Regions from separate parts of the Saccharopolyspora sp. ID03-671 genome, predicted to be linked through region 4. Evidence: riboswitches for the same ligand, from Rfam matches in the RefSeq annotation. Region 4 holds a riboswitch; each other region holds the start of a gene.
What was found. Region 4 has a riboswitch for cobalamin ahead of REH65_RS23295 (HoxN/HupN/NixA family nickel/cobalt transporter). Riboswitches for the same ligand answer to the same signal wherever they lie in the genome.
Positions count from the first base shown of each region.

Region 1: it holds a riboswitch for cobalamin, as region 4 does, so the genes downstream of both, REH65_RS33115 (CbtB-domain containing protein) here and REH65_RS23295 (HoxN/HupN/NixA family nickel/cobalt transporter) in region 4, are expected to answer to the same signal.
Region 2: it holds a riboswitch for cobalamin, as region 4 does, so the genes downstream of both, REH65_RS05090 (Rossmann-like domain-containing protein) here and REH65_RS23295 (HoxN/HupN/NixA family nickel/cobalt transporter) in region 4, are expected to answer to the same signal.
Region 3: it holds a riboswitch for cobalamin, as region 4 does, so the genes downstream of both, REH65_RS01065 (ABC transporter substrate-binding protein) here and REH65_RS23295 (HoxN/HupN/NixA family nickel/cobalt transporter) in region 4, are expected to answer to the same signal.

Region 1 covers NZ_CP134054.1:7,118,986-7,123,599, forward strand. Annotated here, with positions in the region: gene REH65_RS33110 (IS701 family transposase) at 1-884, shown strand, start outside; cobalamin riboswitch at 2,185-2,359, shown strand; gene REH65_RS33115 (CbtB-domain containing protein) at 2,389-2,580, shown strand; gene REH65_RS33120 (CbtA family protein) at 2,593-3,345, shown strand; gene REH65_RS33125 (copper resistance protein CopC) at 3,456-3,977, opposite strand; gene REH65_RS33130 (alkylmercury lyase) at 4,302-4,613, shown strand.
Region 2 covers NZ_CP134054.1:1,079,165-1,083,778, reverse strand. Annotated here, with positions in the region: gene REH65_RS05100 (acireductone dioxygenase) at 1-196, shown strand, start outside; gene REH65_RS05095 (GNAT family N-acetyltransferase) at 310-876, opposite strand; cobalamin riboswitch at 975-1,150, shown strand; gene REH65_RS05090 (Rossmann-like domain-containing protein) at 1,404-2,132, shown strand; gene REH65_RS05085 (PLP-dependent cysteine synthase family protein) at 2,129-3,259, shown strand; gene REH65_RS05080 (MFS transporter) at 3,256-4,533, shown strand; gene REH65_RS05075 (ABC transporter substrate-binding protein) at 4,530-4,614, shown strand, end outside.
Region 3 covers NZ_CP134054.1:219,078-223,691, reverse strand. Annotated here, with positions in the region: gene REH65_RS01075 (iron-siderophore ABC transporter substrate-binding protein) at 1-661, opposite strand, end outside; gene REH65_RS01070 (SDR family NAD(P)-dependent oxidoreductase) at 868-1,638, shown strand; cobalamin riboswitch at 1,652-1,830, shown strand; gene REH65_RS01065 (ABC transporter substrate-binding protein) at 1,895-2,884, shown strand; gene REH65_RS01060 (iron ABC transporter permease) at 2,881-3,903, shown strand; gene REH65_RS01055 (Gfo/Idh/MocA family protein) at 3,946-4,614, shown strand, end outside.
Region 4 covers NZ_CP134054.1:5,022,928-5,027,541, forward strand. Annotated here, with positions in the region: gene REH65_RS23280 (DMT family transporter) at 1-554, opposite strand, end outside; gene REH65_RS23285 (LysR substrate-binding domain-containing protein) at 647-1,501, shown strand; gene REH65_RS23290 (DUF1876 domain-containing protein) at 1,776-2,045, opposite strand; cobalamin riboswitch at 2,227-2,351, shown strand; gene REH65_RS23295 (HoxN/HupN/NixA family nickel/cobalt transporter) at 2,449-3,483, shown strand; gene REH65_RS23300 (precorrin-8X methylmutase) at 3,499-4,110, shown strand; gene REH65_RS23305 (sirohydrochlorin chelatase) at 4,107-4,614, shown strand, end outside.

The DNA.
Region 1 (4,614 bases), 2.1 Mb from region 4:
CCGGCAAAGTGACCAACTGCCAGGTCGGGGTCAGCGTGCACATGGTCACCGATGTTGCTTCGGCGGCGGTGAACTGGCGGTTGTTCGTGCCACAAAGCTGGGACGATGTCTGCGCGGTCGAGGATGGCTTGGCGGCGGAGGTGGTGCAGCGTCGTGCGCGCTGCGCGATCCCGGACACGGAGCGGAACCGTCCGAAGTGGATGATGGCGGTGGAGATGCTCGATGAACTGGCCGAATGGGGGCTTGCGCCGCCGGTGGTTGTCGCCGACGCCGGCTACGGCGACAACGCCCATTTCCGGGCCGCGTTGGAGGATCGCCATTTGTCCTACGTGGTGCAGGTCAAGGGTGAAGCCACCGCTCATACCATCGACGCGGTCCCGGAGTTGCGGCCCTATTCCGGGCGCGGCCCGCGCCCTGGGCCCCGGTACCAGGACAAGCCGATCAGTCTGCGCCAGCACGTCCTTGGCGCTGGACGCGACGCTGGCACGACCATCACGTGGCGGGAAGGCTCCCGAGGCAAGCTCAGCTCGGAATTCGTCGCCATGCCTGTCCGTGTCGCCGGACGCAAGCCACGCCTGCAACCGGATGGATCGCTGCCTGCACGGTGGCTGATCGCCCAATGGCCGCCCGATACCGAAGAACCCATCAAATACTGGATCTCGAACCTGCCCGCCGACACACCGGCCACAGAGTTGGTACGGCTGGCCAAGATCCGCTGGCGCATCGAGCACGACTACCGCGAACTCAAAACCGGCCTCGGACTCGACCACTTCGAAGGCCGATCCTTCACCGGCTGGCACCGCCACGTCACCCTGGCCTCCGCAGCACACCTGTTCCTCACCACCCTCCGCCTGAACAACCCAAAAGCATCTGGGGCAGCCTGACCCTCTACAAGGTCATCCGCGAGCTGCAAACACTGCTCGCCACCTGGTCAGGCACCTGCCCCACCTGCCACCAACACATCCACCGATTACCGACCTAACAAAGCACTACTAGGACGTGACGGGCAGCGGAATGGAGTGCTGGTTGAGTAGGAAGGTGCCGCGGAAGCATCAAGTGTCACTGCGGGCTGGTCGAACAGAAGAGGAACTGATCGAAATCTGTTGCCGTGCGTGACGAGCGGCGGCTCTGCGACAGGCCCGCCTGCTCGGCTCGCTGAGCAACGGACGCAAGATCGCGATTGTGGGCAACCGCGTCAATGGCGCAGCCGTGCTGGTTGCCGCGGATGTTGGCGTCGCGATGGGAACCTCAGCCGTGTTCGGGATACGCCGCCCGTTGCAGTGGCGCACAACCGGCTCGACCGGCTTCCGCCGGCTTGGGTGGGCGACCGGCCCTGTCGAATGGTGTTGCGAGCCGCTCTTGGCCGTGGCTGCTGATGCCTGGGATGGCTGTGCGGGCAGCGGTGGGCCCGTCGCTGTCGGGTCATCGCGGCTTCCGGCGTGGGGCGTTGTGGAGTACGCATTCTGTGCAGTAGCCAGTGCCGGATCGCCATAGCTGGCAGCATGTTCGACGTCGGGACCACAATCCGCTCTGCGTCGCGCCGACGTCGAGCAGGTCTGCTCGGCCGGTCTCAGCGCGCAGTTGCACTGCGGTGGCGAGCACGTCACCTCCGGCCCCGTCTGCGGCGAGCCGTCGCAGCACCTCGCCGAGCAAACCGACGGCGTTGCCCCAGTACTGATCGCTGTCTGCTGGTGGGCCGCCGATAGCTTCGAGTCCACGGGTGAGCGGTGCGAGGAAGTGGGAAACGTTGGGCCACCAGGCGTTGGCGCACGATCGATCACGTAGCACAAGACCGTGCACCAACCCGTCCGCGTCAACCACGACGGATGCTTCGGCCAGCGAAGGGACAGGCCATCCGAAGTGGTGCTCGGGAACTGTTGCGCACAGCGCGAGCCACGAAGCCCGAAAGGCCACCAGAACCGTGCCCGCGCGGTGATGTTGAAATCCGGCCAAACGTTGCCAGGCTTGGACGTTTCGCGCCAAGAATCCGTTGGTCTCGTCGCAGTACGACTCCCATGCCAGGACCTCGTTGGCGCCGGCGAGGGGCCGTGCCAGCGAGCGAGTGGTCTGGTCCAGAGCGGCTTTTGATGAATCCTGCACCCCGGCATTGGACCTGATGTGCAGGAGAACCGATGCAGTGAGGTTCGTCGCGGGATCGGCTGTTGTGGGCTCGGCGATCTCCTCGTACTCTTCTGCTGCCGCAGTGCACGGGAAGCCGGTGGAAATCCGGCGTGGTCCTCGCCACTGTGACCGGGGAGCGACCCTGATCTCGCCACTGGGCACCGCGTTGGTGTCTGGGAAGGCCAAGGGGAGCGCCGATCCGGAAGCCAGGAGACCGGCTGCGGCAGTAACACCACGTTCCACGAGAGATGGAAGGCAGGTTTTGACATGACCACCGCTGGTCTGCCCGCTGCACAGCGCATCCAAGTTCCCGTCTGGGCTTGGGCCTTGGCCGCGTTCGCGATCGTTCTGCTCTACGTCGTGCTTCAGGAAAACGGTGCCGTGCTCGCGCAGGCGGCGGACACCGTCCACGAGTTCACGCACGACGGCCGCCACGCTCTCGGCGTGCCCTGCCACTGAACGGGGACACCCATGAGCTCGCCATTCGCCACTTTCCTGCGGCGGGGCTTGCTGGCCGGGCTGCTCGCCGGCCTCACGGCCGCATTGGTCTCGCTTCTGCTGGTCGAAACCCCGCTCCGCGCTGCGCTCGATGTCGAGGAAGCACGCCCGCAGGCCGCCGGTGAGCACGCCCACGAGGAATTGTTCAGCCGCTCCACTCAGGTGGTCGGCGGCATGGTCGCCGCCCTTGTCGTCGGGTTGGCGATCGGGGCGATCTTCGCGGTCGTGTTCGCCCACAACCGGCACCGGCTGCCCGCACGCACCGATTTCGGACGGAGCCTCCAGCTCGCTGCGGCCGGGTTTTTGGCCGTGTCGCTGCTACCGGCGCTGAAGTATCCTGCGAACCCACCAGGGGTCGGGGCTCCGGAGTCGGTCACTTTCCGCACGGTCGCGTACTTCTCGCTGATCGTGGTGGGCATCGCGATCCTGCACGCGGTGGGCTACCTACACCGGTACCTGGCCGTTCACGGTTGGTCGCAGGCACGCCGCAGTACCGCTGCAGCTGTCGGAGGCATCGTGTTGACCGGCCTCGTCCTGTGGTCGTGTCCCTCGAACCCGGACCCCGTCCCTCCGGACGTGCCCGCAGCGTTGCTGTGGCGCTTCCGGTTGGCCTCACTCGCTGAACTCGCCGGAATGTGGGCGGTCCTCGGTTTCGCCTTCGGTCTGCTCAACGAGCCCCGAAAACAACGAGTGACCACGACAGCCTCACCGGCAACGACACCATAGCGACGGTCCCCGCCCGGCCTTCGTCACCTCAAGGACGGGCGGGGTCTTAGCTCGCTGCGGGCGCGATTCGGGGTGCTGACAGTGCGTTTGGGTCCAGTTGGGAACGGGACCTAGTGATCGCGGCCCCTGAAGAGAACGACGACCGCCGCAACAGCCAGCAGAAGCGTGAACAAGGCGCCTCCGCCAACCAGCCAGACGAAAGAGCCGGTTTCATAGTTGCTTTCGTCGTGTGGCCTCGAGAGTGGAGCCACTGAGCCATTGTCCGAATAGGCTGAAGGTCCGGCTGTGGAAGCGGGGGCTGCAAATGACGCAGGGGCTGTGGCCCGCTGAGTGCCGGCATGGACGACTTGATGGACCAGTGCGTAGCTTCCGTTGTTCAACAACGGAAATGGTTGTGTTGCAACGTTGTCACGCTGACTCGTTTGCTGTGCTACTGGGAGAGCCTGAACTTGGCCAGTGAGCGCCACGTCGAGCAGGCTCGGGCTGCCTGGTTCGCTGAGGCGGAATCGGCCGGTGCCGGGGGAGTGCTCAAGAGCAACGCCGCTGGCTGGAACGCTTCCGGCCAGGCTGGTATGCGCTGCTGCGGGCAGTTGAATTGCTCCGATCCCGAGGGCCACGATCGTGCACAGCATCGCTCGGCGAAAGATTTTCACAGTTGTGTCGGTGCAGCAGATGAAGTGAGGTTGCGGAGAGGTACGGGTCACCGTCGCTCCTCGTAGTAGACGGCGCACCGTTGTGCCCGAAAGCCGGAGCACCCGCCAGCGTTTCCAGCAGATCACTACGCTGGATAGTAGAGTAGTGAGTCTGAGAGGAATAAGGTGGAGTCAGTGCGCCAGCTCGGCTGGGCTCGCTCCCGACTGAGTACGGCGTGGTGTGCGCGGCAGTGAGCTTGCAGCCAGGGCCGATCGGCGATGCTCAGTGCTGCGTGCGCTGCGAGTGAGGCGGGCGGAACGGCGATGAGGTTGGACATCCTGCAAGTGCCCGACTGCCCGAACGCGCCCCTGTTGCGACAGCGGCTCCAGGACGCGTTCGGCGATGTCGACCTCGAGGTCGCGGTGCAAGTGATCGACGACCCCGCAGTGGCCGTTCGGGCCGGTATGACCGGGTCGCCGACGTTGCTGGTCGACGGGATCGATCCGTTCGCCGAGCCTGGCCTCGCGGCGAATGTGTCCTGCCGGCTCTACCGCGACGCCGACGGTCGAGTCTCGGGCGCGCCATCAGTGTCGCAGCTGCGGCAGGCGCTGCTCGGCCAGAATCCGTCCCGGTGAG
Region 2 (4,614 bases), 3.2 Mb from region 4:
GTACGCGGTGCTGTGCGAAGCGGGCGACCTGATCAGCGTCCCCGCCCACACGACCCACTGGTTCGACATGGGCACTCGCCCGGACTACGTCTCGGTCCGCTTCTTCCACGACGAGGACGGCTGGGTCGGCAACTTCACCGGCAGCCGCCTCGCCGACTCCTTCCCTGACTTCGACACCTTGATCGCCTCGAAGTAGTCCACAGGATCGGAGCTGCGCGCGGCGACCACGGCAAGGATGTGAACGGTGTGGTGGGCGCCGGGGAACCCCGATCCGTTGATGCCGGGGGGTACCAGTAGCGAGAGCGCAGGTCACGTGCCGGTCGTGGCTGGTGGTACCGGGATCTCGAAGTGGATGGTCGGGCTGTACTGGCTGTGGTTCCGCGCGTCGTAGATCTCCTTGGCCACGCTGCGCCAGAAGGGTTCTGCGCCTTCGATCGCCGGATTGGTGTGCAGGTAGATCGTGTCATAACGCCCGGTTTCGGCGATGAACTCGCATGACTGCTCCACCAGGGCACGGGCGAGCCCGTTCCTTCGGTGTTCGGGATTGACGTAGGTGCGGAACAGCTGGGCGGTACCGGGTGTGCCGTAGCGGTCGGCGATCCACTTCGGGTGTGGTGGATTCTTCGGCCCACTGGCGCGGACAGCGGCCGTCCCGACGACTTCGTCACCAAGCGTGGCGACGAACAGTGCTTGGCCTGGTGTGTGGAAGTAGGTTCGTTCGAGGTCGATCACGTCGGCGTGCCACTCGGCAACGTATCCGTGGCCCATGACCCAGTAGAAGGTGTTCAACATCAGCGTCCGAGCATTGTCGATGTCTTCTCTGCGGGCGCGTCGCACCTCGTAATCCCCGAGCACGCGGACTTTCTCCTGCAGCATTTCCACCTCCACATGTTCAAATGAACAGATCATCATTGTTGCTAGATCTGTGCAATAGATATCACTTGGCGATTGACTGCGCGCGGTTCCTGCTGCGATGTTGGTTCGAACATCCATGTGACGGCGTGGAGGAAGCCGGTGTGAATCCGGCACGGTCCCGCCACTGTGAGTGAGGAGTCGTCTTCGTTCGAGCCACTGCCGAGTGTCCGGTGGGAAGGCTGAAGGCGACGTCGATCCACGAGTCAGGAGACTCGCGTCGTCACGCCGATTCGTACGGGGTCGCGGAGCCCCGGAGGAGGTCACCGGTGCGTCCGGATCAGTGGGTCGTCGTGTCATTTTCGGGCCTGTCGAGGGCTCGTCTCGTTGCTGTCCGCATCGCATAGGGCCATGCGCTTCGTGGCCGTTCCTCTTGCGATGTGGAGACAACTGTGTCTGTGAGTTTTCCTTTTCCGCGGCAGCGCGCTCATTCGGCGTTGGAACGCGTGATCGGTGATCGGGACGGGAAATCCGTCGAGGCGAAGACATCGGTGGCTTTCCTGACCGTGCAGGCGGCGCAGCACGTGGGGCGCCGCAGCGGTTATGTGAACGCGGTGCTGAGCGTGCGGGTGGGCTCAGCGGTGGGCTCCTGCGCGGTCGAGCCCGGTGAGATCGACGACGAGGTCGTGCGCGAAATCGTCGGGGCCGATTTGGCCGAGCTGCTGCGGCACCCCGTGACGGCGGTGCGGGTGGCCGCGCTGGACGCCTGCCTGGGGGATGCGGTGCCGCACGCGCGGCACCCGCGGGCGCGCTCGGTGCGAGTGCCCGCGGGGACCTCGCTGGAGAAGTCCACGGCGCGTGCCCGTGCTGTGGCTGAGCTGGTCGAAGTGCCGGCAGGCGGGCGGGTCGCCGTGGTCGGGGTGGTCAACTCGCTTCTGGCGGCACTGCGCGAACGCGGGATCGACTACGTGCCCTGCGATCTCAAGGGCGGCGTGACGGAGTGGGAGGAACCCGTCCTCACCGATCACCAGCGCGCGATCGACGGTGCCGACGCGGTGCTCGCGTCCGGAATGGTGCTCGGCAACGGCACGTTCGACTCCATCGCCGCGCTGTGCCGGTCGCGGGAGCTGCCGTTGGTGATGTTCGCCCAGAGCGGGAGCGCGGTGTTCCGCGAGATGCTGGGCGAGGAGATCACGGGGCTGTCGGCCGAGCCGTACCCGTTCTTCTGGCTCAGCGGCGGCGACACCGACGTCCACCTCTACCGAGGGGGTCTAGGGTGATCCCGCTGCAGCAGGGCGCCGCCGACGGTGTCGCGGGTGGCAGGAAGTGCGAGTCGTTGCTCGATCTCATCGGCGACACCCCAGTGCTGCGCGTGGCGACACCGCTTCCGCGACCGCACCCGGGGTTCTGGGCGAAGCTGGAGTCGGTCGGTCCGGCGACCATGAAAGCCCGTGCTGCGCTGTCGATGCTGCGCGGCGCCCGCGAGCGCGGTGAGCTCCGCACCGGGGCTGCGGTGGTCGAGTCCAGCAGCGGCACCCTCGCCGTGGGACTGGCGTTCGTGGGCTCGGCGCTGGGACATCCGGTGGTCATCGTTGCCGACTCCGAGCTCGACGAGATGACCCGGCGGTTGTTGCGCGCCTACGGCGCCCGCGTGGAGATCGTCCCGCAACCACATCCGGTCGGTGGGTGGCAGCGGGCACGGCTGGACCGGGTGCACGAGCTGTTGGCGGAGATTCCCGGCGCCTACTGGCCGGATCAGTACAACAACCCGGACAACCCAGCGGGCTATCGGGAGATGGGCCGCGAACTCACCGTGCAGTTCGACGAGCTCGACGCGGTGGTGTGCAGCGTGGGAACCGGTGGTCACAGCGCGGGCATCGCCTCGGTGGTGCGCAAGCGGTGGCCCGGAGTGCGCGTCGTGGGCGTCGACTCGCCGAGGTCGAGCCTGTTCGGCCAAGTGCCCGGGCATCGCCTGATGCGCGGGCTGGGAAGCAGCATCCACCCGGGCAACGTCGCCTACGACCAGTTCGACGAGGTGCACTGGGTGGGGCCTGCCGAGGCGGCCGACGCGTGCCGCAGGCTGGCCGCGCGCAGCTTCGTCAGCGGTGGCTGGAGCACGGGTTCGACCGCGATGGTCGCCGCGTGGTGCGCGCGGGAACTCGATTCGGATCGGGTCGTGGCGGTCTTCCCCGACGGTCCGGACCGGTACTGGGAGTCCATCTACGACGACGACTTCTGCCGGCACCACGACTTGGTCGCACGCGCCGCCATGCCCTCCACCGTGGACCACCCGCGCGAGGCCGTGGGCCGGCGGTGGGCGCGGTGCCGCACCGTGGCTGATCCGTGCTGCCGACGAGCCACCTCGGGGCAGTGGTGCCCGGTGTGCGAGGAGGGCGCGACATCATGACGAGCAAGGGAGCTTTCCTGCGGTTGTCCACGCCCGCGCGGTTGCTGGTGGTCAACCAGTTCGGGATCAACGTCGGCTTCTACATGCTGCTGCCGTTCCTCGCCTCCTACATGAGCCACGACCTCGGCTACGGCGCGGCCGTGGTCGGACTCGTGCTCGGAGTGCGGAACTTGAGCCAGCAGGGCATGTTCCTCGTGGGAGGAACCGCCGCCGACCGGATCGGCTGCCGGCCGATGATCATCCTCGGTTGCGCGCTGCGGGTGGTGGCCTTCGGCCTGTTCGCCTTGCTCACCTCGCTGCCGGGCCTGGTCCTGGCCGTGGTGCTGACCGGACTGGCCGGGGCTCTGTTCAACCCCGCCGTGCGGACCTACCTGATGCACGAGGCGGGCGAGCACCGGGCGGAAGCGTTCTCGGTGTTCAACGTGTTCGCCCACGCCGGGACCCTGGTCGGGCCGCTGCTCGGCGCGTTGCTGCTGAGCATCGACTTCCGCGCGGTCGCGCTGGTGGCCTGCCTGGCCTTCGCCGCGCTCACCGCCGCGCAGATCGCGGTGCTGCCGCACCGGGAAGTCGAACCGCAGGGCAGCAGCGTGCTCGGCAGCTGGCGGGAAGTCGTGACCAACCGACGTTTCCTGGCGTTCACGTTGTCGCTGTCGGCCTACTTCGGCCTCTACAACCAGCTCTACCTGACGATTCCGCTGGAAGCCCAGCGCGTGTCGGGGCTGTCGTGGGCGATCGCGGTGGTGTTCGTGGTCTCCACCGTGATCGGAGTCTTCGGCCAGGTGCGGATCACGAACTGGTGCCGTGGGCGCTGGTCGTCGGGGCGCTCGACGGCGGTCGGGTTGGCGTGCATGGGGTGCTCGTTCGTCCCGCTGATGGTGGCCGGGCCGCTGCTGCCCACGCGCGAGGTGGGCGAGACCGGCCAGAGCTGGGTGCTGCTGCCGGTGATCGTGACGACCGTGCTGTTCACCGTCGGCCAGGCGATCACGAACCCGTTCGCGATGGAGTTGCTGCCGATCGTGGGCAGCGAGCGGCTCGCGGGGACCTACTACGGCTTCTACTACCTGGTGTCGAGCCTGGTTGCGGCCGGTGTCAGCTGGCTCGTCGGAGCGATGCTCGACGCGTTTTCCTCGCCGGGGCTGCGCTGGTTGCCGTGGCTGGTGCTGTGCGCGGTGGGTCTGGCCGGTGCGGCGGGCACCGCCGTGATGCACCGGCGAGGCCTGCTGACGCGGAATCCGGCACCGTGCCGGAACGATGAGAGGAAGGCAGGAGCATGAGCGAAACCGGCAAGCGCCCACTGTGGAGTCGTCGGAGGATGCTGACCACGGCGCTGGGTGCCGCGGCAGCTCTGCCGCTGG
Region 3 (4,614 bases), 2.3 Mb from region 4:
AGGCGCCGTAGGAGCCGACCATCTTGGCGCCGACCGCGACGGTCTTGCCCGCCCACTGCGGGTGCGCGGCGGCGGCCTGCTGGAACTTGCCCTCGAGGTCGGCCTTCTGCTGCGCGGCCTCCGCCTGCTTGCCCAGCGCCTTGCCGACCATGTCGAGCTGCTGGTCCCAGGTGGTCAGGTAGGACTCGCCGCCGCCCTCGGGGATGCTCACCACCGGCACGCCGAGCCGGTTGAGCAGGTTGTAGCGCTCCTTGTCGCCGCTGGCGCGGGTGTCGAGGATGAGGTCGGGCTGCAGGGCCGCGACGCTCTCCATGTCGACCTCCATCGTGCCGAGCATCTTCGGCGGCGTGGTGTAGCGCTTGTCGGCGGGGATCCACGGCGGGACGCCGTCCCCGCCGACGGGCAGCCAGTCGGCGGCGCCGACCGGTTGCACTCCCAGGCTCAGCGCCGTTTCGGCGTCGCCCCAGCCGAGCGCGACGACGCGCTGGGGACGCTCGGGGACGGTGACGTCACCGAACGCGGTCTTGATGGTGACCGGGAACTGACCGTCGGCCGATCCGGCCGCGGGCTGCTCCCCCTCGGGACCGGCTGCGCCGCAACCGGTCAGGGCGATTCCCAGCAGGACCGTCATGATCAGTCCCAGGGTCCGCATCCAGCGCATGTCCACACCTCACTCGTACTTAGGTGCGCCTAACTTAACCAACCCTCAGTGCGGCGTCCAGGGCGGGCCCTACCGAGCGTCACCGACCTTCGTCACATTCGTCCGAACTGGACGGCCGGCGAACTGGATAGCCGGGGGCATGAGCAACTTCACGCGCGCTCGCGCGTTGAGCTTCACGACGGTCGGGAGCTGCGGAAGGACGCGAGATGGACAGGCTCAACGGCAAGCGCGTGCTCGTCACGGGCGGAGCGTCGGGGATCGGGCGGGCCAGCGTGCTGCGGCTGCTCGACGAGGGTGCCCGGGTGCTCACCACCGACATCGACGAAGCCGGGCTGAAGGAGACCGCCCGGCTCGCCGCCGAGGCCGGGACCTGCGACCGGCTGGGCACGCTGCCGCTGGACATCGCCGCCGAGGACGCCGTGGACTTCACCGTCCCCGCCTGCGCCGAGCAGCTCGGCGGGCTGGACGTGCTGGTCAACGCGGCCGGAACGCTGCACACGGCGCGCACGCACGAGTGCTCGCTGGAGCTGTGGAACCGGATCCTGGCCGTCAACCTCACCGGCACGTTCCTGGTCACCCGAGCCGCGTTACCGGCGCTGCTGGCAACCGGCAACGGCGTGGTGATCAACTTCAGCTCGACGTCGGCGAACTTCGCCCACCCGTACATGGCGGCCTACGCGGCCAGCAAGGGCGGCATCCAGTCCTTCACCCACGCGATCGCCCTGGAGTACGCCAAGCAGGGCCTGCGCGCGGTGTCGCTGGTCCCGGGCGGGATCCGCAGCGGCATCACCGAGACCACCGCCGACAAGCTGCCCGCCGACACCGACTGGGACCTGTTCACCAAGCTCTCCCCCGCCCTGGGCAGCGGCTTCGCCCCGCCGGAGCACGTCGCAGGCGTGGTGGCGATGCTCGCCTCCGACGACGGCGCCTTCATCACCGGCACCGAGATCCGCGTCGACGGCGGCACCCACCAGTAGGCGACCAACCCGTTAGACTCGATCTCGAGCCGGTCGCCACATGTGGCCGTGAGGGAATCCGGTCGGAAGCCGGAGCTGACGCGCAGCGGTAGGGGTGACGGGCGAACCCGAGCCACTGGATCACGGATCCGGGAAGGCGGTTCGCCCGGCGGAGCCCGAGCCCGAAGACCTGCCGGCTCCCCGGAGCCGCACCCGGTTCCGGGAATCGGCCGACCGGGTCTCGCGCATGGGCCCGGGGTGAGGATTTCCGCACGACGTGTTCCGACTCTGGACGCGCACGAGCTCGATGCTGCTCTGCGCCGCCGCTCTCGCCGCCTGCTCCGCACCTGCTACGGAGTCCGCTCCGCCGCGGGTGACGATCCCCAACTGCGACACCGAGGTCGCGGTGTCCGAACCGCCGAAGCGGGCGGTGAGCCTGAACCAGTCGACCACCGAGATCATGCTCTCGCTCGGCCTGGCCGACCGGATGGTGGGCACCGCGACCTGGACCGACCCGGTCGACCCGGCGCTGGCCGCCGACAACGCCCGGGTGCCCAGGCTCTCCGACAACAACCCGTCGTTCGAGTCGGTGCTGGCCACCGAACCGGACGCGGTGCTGGGCGCTTACCGAGCGGTGTTCACCGACGAGGGCGTGGCCTCCCGCGAGCGCTTCGCCGAGCTCGGCGTTCCGACCTACCTCTCGCCCTCCAACTGCCTGCCGGAGGAGGCGCCGCTGGGCGAGCCGGTCGAGCTCGACGACATCTACCGCGAGGTCCGCGAGATCGCGGCGATCTTCGACGTCACCGATCGGGGCGAGGCGCTGGTGGCGCAGCTGCAGCAGCGGGTCGCCGCCGCGCGGGCCAAAGCCGTTGCCGCGCAGGACACTTCGGTGCTGTTCTGGTTCGCCCGCACCGAATCCCCCTACGTGGCGGGCTCCACCGGTTCACCGGCGATCATGACCCGCGCACTGGGGGTGCGCAACGCCTACGACGACGTGACCTCGATGTGGCCGCAGGTGTCGTGGGAGGACGTGCTCGCCCGCGACCCCGACCTGCTGGTGCTGGGCGATCTCACCCGCGACGGCGAAGGCGATTCCCTCGCGGCCAAGCAGGAGTTCCTGCGCACCGACCCGGCGATGTCGCGGCTGCCCGCGGTGGCCGCCGGCGACTGGATGCCGATGACCGGCACCGAGATGAACATCAGCCTGCGCACCATCACCGGCATCGAGCGGCTGGCCGACCGGCTCGCCGAGCTGGAGCGCAGGTGAGGACCGGACGGGTGCGCGCTCCGCTGATCGTGCTGGCCGGGATCCCGGCGCTGCTGCTGTCGATCGCGGTGGCGGTCACCCTCGGTCCGGCGCCCCTCTCGGTCACCGACGTGGCCGGGGTCGTGGGCGCGCGGCTCGGTCTCGGCGAGACCGACGTCTCGCGGATCGGGCAGGGCATCGTGTGGCAGCTGCGATTGCCCCGCGCGGTGCTGGCCGCGATCTGCGGCGCCGGTCTCGGGATGTGCGGGGCGGTGCTCCAGTCGTTGCTGCGCAACCCGCTGGCCGACCCGTTCCTGCTGGGCGTGTCGGCCGGGGCCTCGACCGGCGCGGTGCTGGTGGTGATCCTCGGGCTCGGCGCGGGCGCGATCGGGCTCACCGCCGGCGCCTTCGCCGGGGCGCTGGTGGCGTTCGCGCTGGTGCTGACCCTCGGCTCGCTGGCGGGCGGCACCACCACGCACCTGGTGCTGGCGGGAGTGGCCGGGACGCAGCTGTTCTCGGCGCTCACCTCGTTCGTGGTGATCACCTCCGCCGACGCCGAGCAGACCCGGGGAGTGCTGTTCTGGCTGCTGGGCTCGCTGTCCGGCGCGCGCTGGAACGACGTCGCGGTCTCGGGCGCCGTGTGCGCGGTGTGCCTGCTGGTGTGCCTGGCGCGCGCAGGTGCGCTGGACGCCTTCGCGCTGGGCCACGACACGGCGGCCGCGCTGGGCGTCAACGTCGCCCGATTGCGGATCGTGCTGCTGGTGGTCACCGCCCTGCTGGCCGCCACGCTGGTGGCCGCGGCCGGGGCGATCGGGTTCGTCGGCCTGGTCCTGCCGCAGGCCGCCAAGCTCGTCGTGGGACCGCGCCACCGCGCGTTGCTGCCGGTCACGGCCGTGCTGGGCGCGATCCTGCTGGTGTGGGTCGACGTGCTCGCGACGACCGTCGCCGCGCCGCAGGAGGTTCCGGTCGGGGTGATGACCGCGCTGGTCGGCGTCCCGGCTTTCGCGATCCTGCTCGCCCGGCGCGGCCGAACCTCGTGACCATCCCGCGCGACGCCACCCTCTTCCCCTAGGCTGCGGTTGATGGAGGCGAACAGAGTGCGATGGGGCGTGCTCGGCTGCTCCGCGATCGCCGAGCGGCGGGCCCTTCCCGCGCTGCACGACACCGACGGTTCCGAGATCACCGGCGTGGCCAGCCGCACCGCGGCCCGCGCGGAGCGCTTCGCCGCCGAGCACGGCGGCACCGCGATGACCTACGAGCAGCTGATCGACTCCCCCGACGTGGACGCGATCTACCTGTCGCTGCCGAACTCGCTGCACTTCGACTGGACGAAGCGCGCGCTGCACGCAGGGAAGCACGTGCTGTGCGAGAAGCCGATGACGGTCTCGGCCGAGCGCACCGACGAGCTGGTGGCGCTGGCCGCCGAGCGCGGCCTGGTGCTGCGGGAGAACTTCGCGTTCCTGCACCACCCGCAGCACGACGTGGTGCGCGAGCTCGTCGCGCGCGGACGCCTGGGCCGCCTGCGCACCTTCAGCTCGGCGTTCGGCATCCCGTCGCCGAAGCCCGGCGACATCCGCTACGACCCCGCGCTGGGTGCCGGGAGCCTGCTCGACGTCGGCGTGTACCCGATCCGGGCGGCGCAGCTGATGCTCGGCGACGGGCTCACCGTCGCGGGTGCGACGCTGCGGGTGGATTCCGAGACCGGTGTGGACATGGCCGGGCACGCGCTGCTGGTGTCGGAGAACGGCGTG
Region 4 (4,614 bases):
GCGGCGCCGGAGCGGATGTCGATGCCGCCGCAGTAGCGCTGCTGGTAGAGGCCGCCGGCCGAGAAGCCGAGCAGCCCCAGCAGCGTCAGCAGGATCGCCGGGTTCCACTCGCCCTCGGCCGCCACCTGCCCGCCGAGGGTGACCAGCACCGCCAGCACGCCCAGCACGAGCCCGAGCAGCCGGGACCGGCTCAGCCGCTCGCGCAGCAGCAGCGCCGCCAGCGCGGCCGTGAGCACCGGGTTCATCGAGATCACCAGGGCCGTCACGGACGCGGGAACCCCGGCGGCCATGCCGCCGTAGCAGCCGCCGAACTGCGTGGCGTGCGTCAGAAGTCCCGCCACGGCGCTGTGCCCGATGGCCCCGCCGCTGGGCCACACGGCCCGTCCGACCAGCGCGATCGCCGACAGGATCGCCGCGGCCAGCGTCAGTCGGACGGCGGTGAGCAGGAACGGCGACGCGGCGGCCACGCCCAGCGCTCCGGTCGGGTAGCCGCTGGCCCAGAAGAAGACGATCGGGGCGGCCAGCGAGAGCGGTATCGACCGCGAGGTTTGCATGGCTAACAGAATCCGGCCTCGAACAGCTCGGCGTCCAACAACGATAAGCGATCGCGATCGATCGCGGATGCTGATCGGTCTAGGCTGGGCGCATGAGTGCAGTGCTCGACGTCGTCGCGCTGCGCAGCCTGGTGGCCGTCGCCGACTGCGGCGGGTTCCACCGGGCCGCGGCGGCGCTGTACCTGACGCAGTCCGCGATCAGCCAGCACCTGCGCAAGCTGGAGCGGACCCTGGACCGCAAGCTGGTCGTCCGCGAGGGCAGGCAGGCCCGCTTCACCGCCGAGGGCGAACTGCTGCTCGCCGAGGCCCGCCGCATCCTCGACGTGCACGACGACGCGGTGCGCAGGCTCGGCGCGGAGGGGCGCGGCACGCTCGTGTTCGGCTCCACCGAGCACGCCGCCGACCGCTTCCTGCCCGAGCTGGCCTCCGGGCTGCGCGCGGCGTTCCCGGACCGCGAGATCCGCTTCCGCCTCGACCGCACGGCCCGGCTGGCCGACTCCGTCGATCGCGGTGGCATCGACATCGCGCTGCTCATCGACGACACCGTCGACGAGCGCAGCTTCGACGCGGGCCGGTTCCGGCTGGAGTGGTTCTCCGCACCGGGCTGGGAGCCGCCGACCGAGGACCGGCCGCTGCCGATGGTGGTGTTCGACCAACCGTGCACCCTGCGCAGGCACGCGATCGCAGCGGTGGACGCGCTCGGCCGAGGCCCGGACCTGGTGTGCGAGGCCGCCGATCTCTCCGGCGTCCTCGCGGCGACCCGCGCGGGCCTCGGCGTCACGCTCCTGCCCTCGACGCGGACGCGGCCGGTCGGTCTGGTCGAGCGCCGCGACCTGCCTCGCCTCGACCCCGTCGAGCTGCGCGTCCGCGCCCGCCCGGGCCTGCTCCCGGACGTCCCCGCGGTCGCCGCCCGAGTCGTCCGCGACGTCCTCACGGCGGTCGCGTGATCACCCACTCGCGACAGTTCTCATGAAAACCGTCCGTTCCCAGGGTGGGGGAAGTTTTCATGAAAACTGTCATTTCCCCGAAGGGGATCGAGTGCCGGAAGGCCTCCGTTCACGAGGGAACAGGGAGGTTCTCATGAAAACCTCCCCCACTCCGAGAGGACGACGTTTTCATGAGAACTTCGACTCCCCCGAGGGGATCGTGGGGGTGTTCACCTCCAGGTGGTGGGGAGGTTTTCATGAAAACCTCCCGTTCTCGGTGGGGTGGGGTCCGGCCTCAGGCCGGGAGGTGGACCCGCCGGTGGAGGCGGTCCCCGATGTCGTCGGAGGCGTGGTCGAGGAGCTTGTGGCCGAGCTCGAACAGGGCGCGGGCGATGGCGATCTCGTCGCCGATCTGCGGTACCTCGGGATCGTCGGGGTGCCTGCGCGCCGTGCCGTGACCGTGCAGCGGCTGCCCGCTCGGCGTGGTGAGTCCGACGTCGGCCGTCGTCTTCGCTCCCGCCTCCACGACCTGCATGTTCAGCGTGATCGAGTGCGTCTCGTTCATGATGACCTCCTTGACGCGCGTCGAGCCGAGCAACGGGCTCACCCGACCGAGTACCCCGATCGAGCCGGTTGAAAGCGCCTTCGGTCGAAGGGTGCGGCCGACTAGATCACGCAACGTGATCGATTTCACCAGGTTTGACCTCGGACCGTAGATCAGGCAAGGATGACTGTCGCCGACAGTGCAGGAACCCGGTGCGAATCCGGGACGGTCCCGCCACTGTGACCGGGGAGTGGTCCCCACCCATCGCCACGGCTGCCACCAGCTGGAAGGCGGGGGAACCACGCCGATCCGGGAGTCAGGACACTGCGCGCCGGCCCCGTGCCGCGAACCCGCGGCGCGCGGCCACCGAACCCCGGGCGGGAGAACCCAGGAGGTCGGAGATCCCATGAGTCGGGATGCCGAAGTGAGCCGGCGCACCGCCGGCTGGGGCGCACGCGAGCGCCGGAAATCAGCGGCCCTGCTGGCCGCCATCGGAGCACTGCACCTCGCGGGCTGGGGTGCCTACCTGCTGCACGAACAGGCGTTCAGCGCCGCCGGGGGCCTCGCCGCCGCCGGCACCACCGCCTACCTGCTAGGCCTGCGGCACGGCTTCGACGCCGACCACGTCGCCGTCATCGACGACGCCACCCGGCTGCTCATGCAGCGCGGCAGGCGCCCGGTGTCCACCGGCATGTGGTTCGCCCTCGGCCACGCCAGCGTCGTGCTGCTGCTGGCCTGCGCCGTCGCCTTCATCGCCGGACCCGCCGCCCAGCAGTGGGCCGAGCAGACCGGCGTGCGGATGGCCACCTTCGTCCACCTGATCGTCGTCATCGTGCTGACCGCCCTCGCGGTGCTCAACGGACTCGTGCTGCGCGACGCCTGGCGGCTGCTGCGCCGCGCCCGCAGCGGCGCCGTCGACGAGGACGAGGTCGAACTCGTCCTGGGACGGCGCGGACTGCTCGCGCGCGTGCTGCGCGGCCGAATGCAGGGCGTCGCCCGCTCCTGGCACCTGTTCGGCATCGGCCTGCTGTTCGGCCTCGGGATGCAGACCGCCACCGAGATCACCGTGCTGGCGATGGTCACCCCGGGTGCGAACCTCTCGGCCATCGCCGTGCTGAGCCTCCCGCTGCTGTTCGCCGCCGGGATGTGCACTGTCGACAGCGTGGACGGAATGCTGATGTCCCGCGCCTACACCTGGTCGCTGGCCCGCCCGCTGCGGCGGCTGTGGGTGAACGTCACCACCACCGCGCTGACCGTCGGGCTCGCCGCCCTGGTCGCCTTCGTCGTCCTCTGCGGCCTGCTGGCCGACCTGGGCGTGGACTTCTTGAGCGGGATCGCGGCCATCTCGGACCAGTTCGAGCTGCTCGGCTACCTGACCTTGGCGCTGTTCCTGCTGGTCTGGGGCGGTGCGGCGATGTGGTGGCGGTTCACCGCACGAAAAAGCGCGGAAATCGGATAGGGAACAGGGAAGACCATGAGGCGCGCAGTCCATCCGATCGAGACCGAGTCCTACCGGATCATGCGGTCCCGAGCCGACTTCGACCGGTTCGCACCGCTGACCCGCGCGGTCGTCGAACGCGTCGTGCACACCACCGCCGACCCCAGCTGGACCGGTGAGGTCGTCGCCGACGAGGACGCCCTGCGGCAGGGCCGCGAGGCCCTGCTCTCCGGCGCGCCGCTGATCACCGACGTGCGCATGGTCGCCTCCGGCGTCACCGCCCGCGAGGTCACCATCGGACTGGACTTCCCGGGCGTTGCCGACCTGGCCGCGTCCGACGGGCTCACCCGCTCCGCGGCCGGGATGCGGCTGGCCACCCGGGAGCACCCGCGCGGCGCGGTGTGGGCGGTCGGCAACGCACCCACCGCGCTCACCGAGCTCCTCCGGCTCGCCGACCACGGCGAGCTGGAACCGGCGCTGATCATCGGCGTGCCCGTCGGGTTCGTCGGCGCCGTCGACAGCAAGGCCGCTCTGCGGCGCAGCGGCCTGCCGGCCGTGAGCACCCTGACCGAACGCGGTGGCGCGGCGATCGCCGCAGCCGCCGTCAACGCCCTGCTCTACTGGGCAGAACCTGGAGGTAACCGGTGACCGAACCGCTGCTGGTCGTGGGCCACGGCACGGTGGACGAGCGCGGAGTGGCCGAGTTCCACTCCTTCCTGGAGCGGCTCAAGGCGCGCATGACCGCCGCCGGAGTCGACGCCTCCGGCGGCTTCATCGAGCTGTCCGCCCCCGCGGTCACCGAGTCCTGGACCGAACTCACCGACAAGGGCCACCGCCGGATGGCCGCCGTGCCGCTGGTGCTCGTCGCCGCGGGCCACGGCAAGGGCGACATCCCCGCCGCGCTGGAGCGCGAGGTCCGCCGCCACCCGGGCACGTCGTTCGTCTTCGGCCGTCCCCTCGGGCCGCACCCGATCCTGCTGGACCTGCTCGCCGAGCGGATCGCCGAGCAGGTCCCGCGCGAGGAATGGGCCGACACCGCAGTGGTTCTCGTCGGCCGCGGCTCCACCGACCCCGACGCCAACGCCGAGGTGTGCAAGGTCTCACGCCTCTTGCAGGAGACCTGCGGCTTCGACACTGTTGAGACCGCGTTCA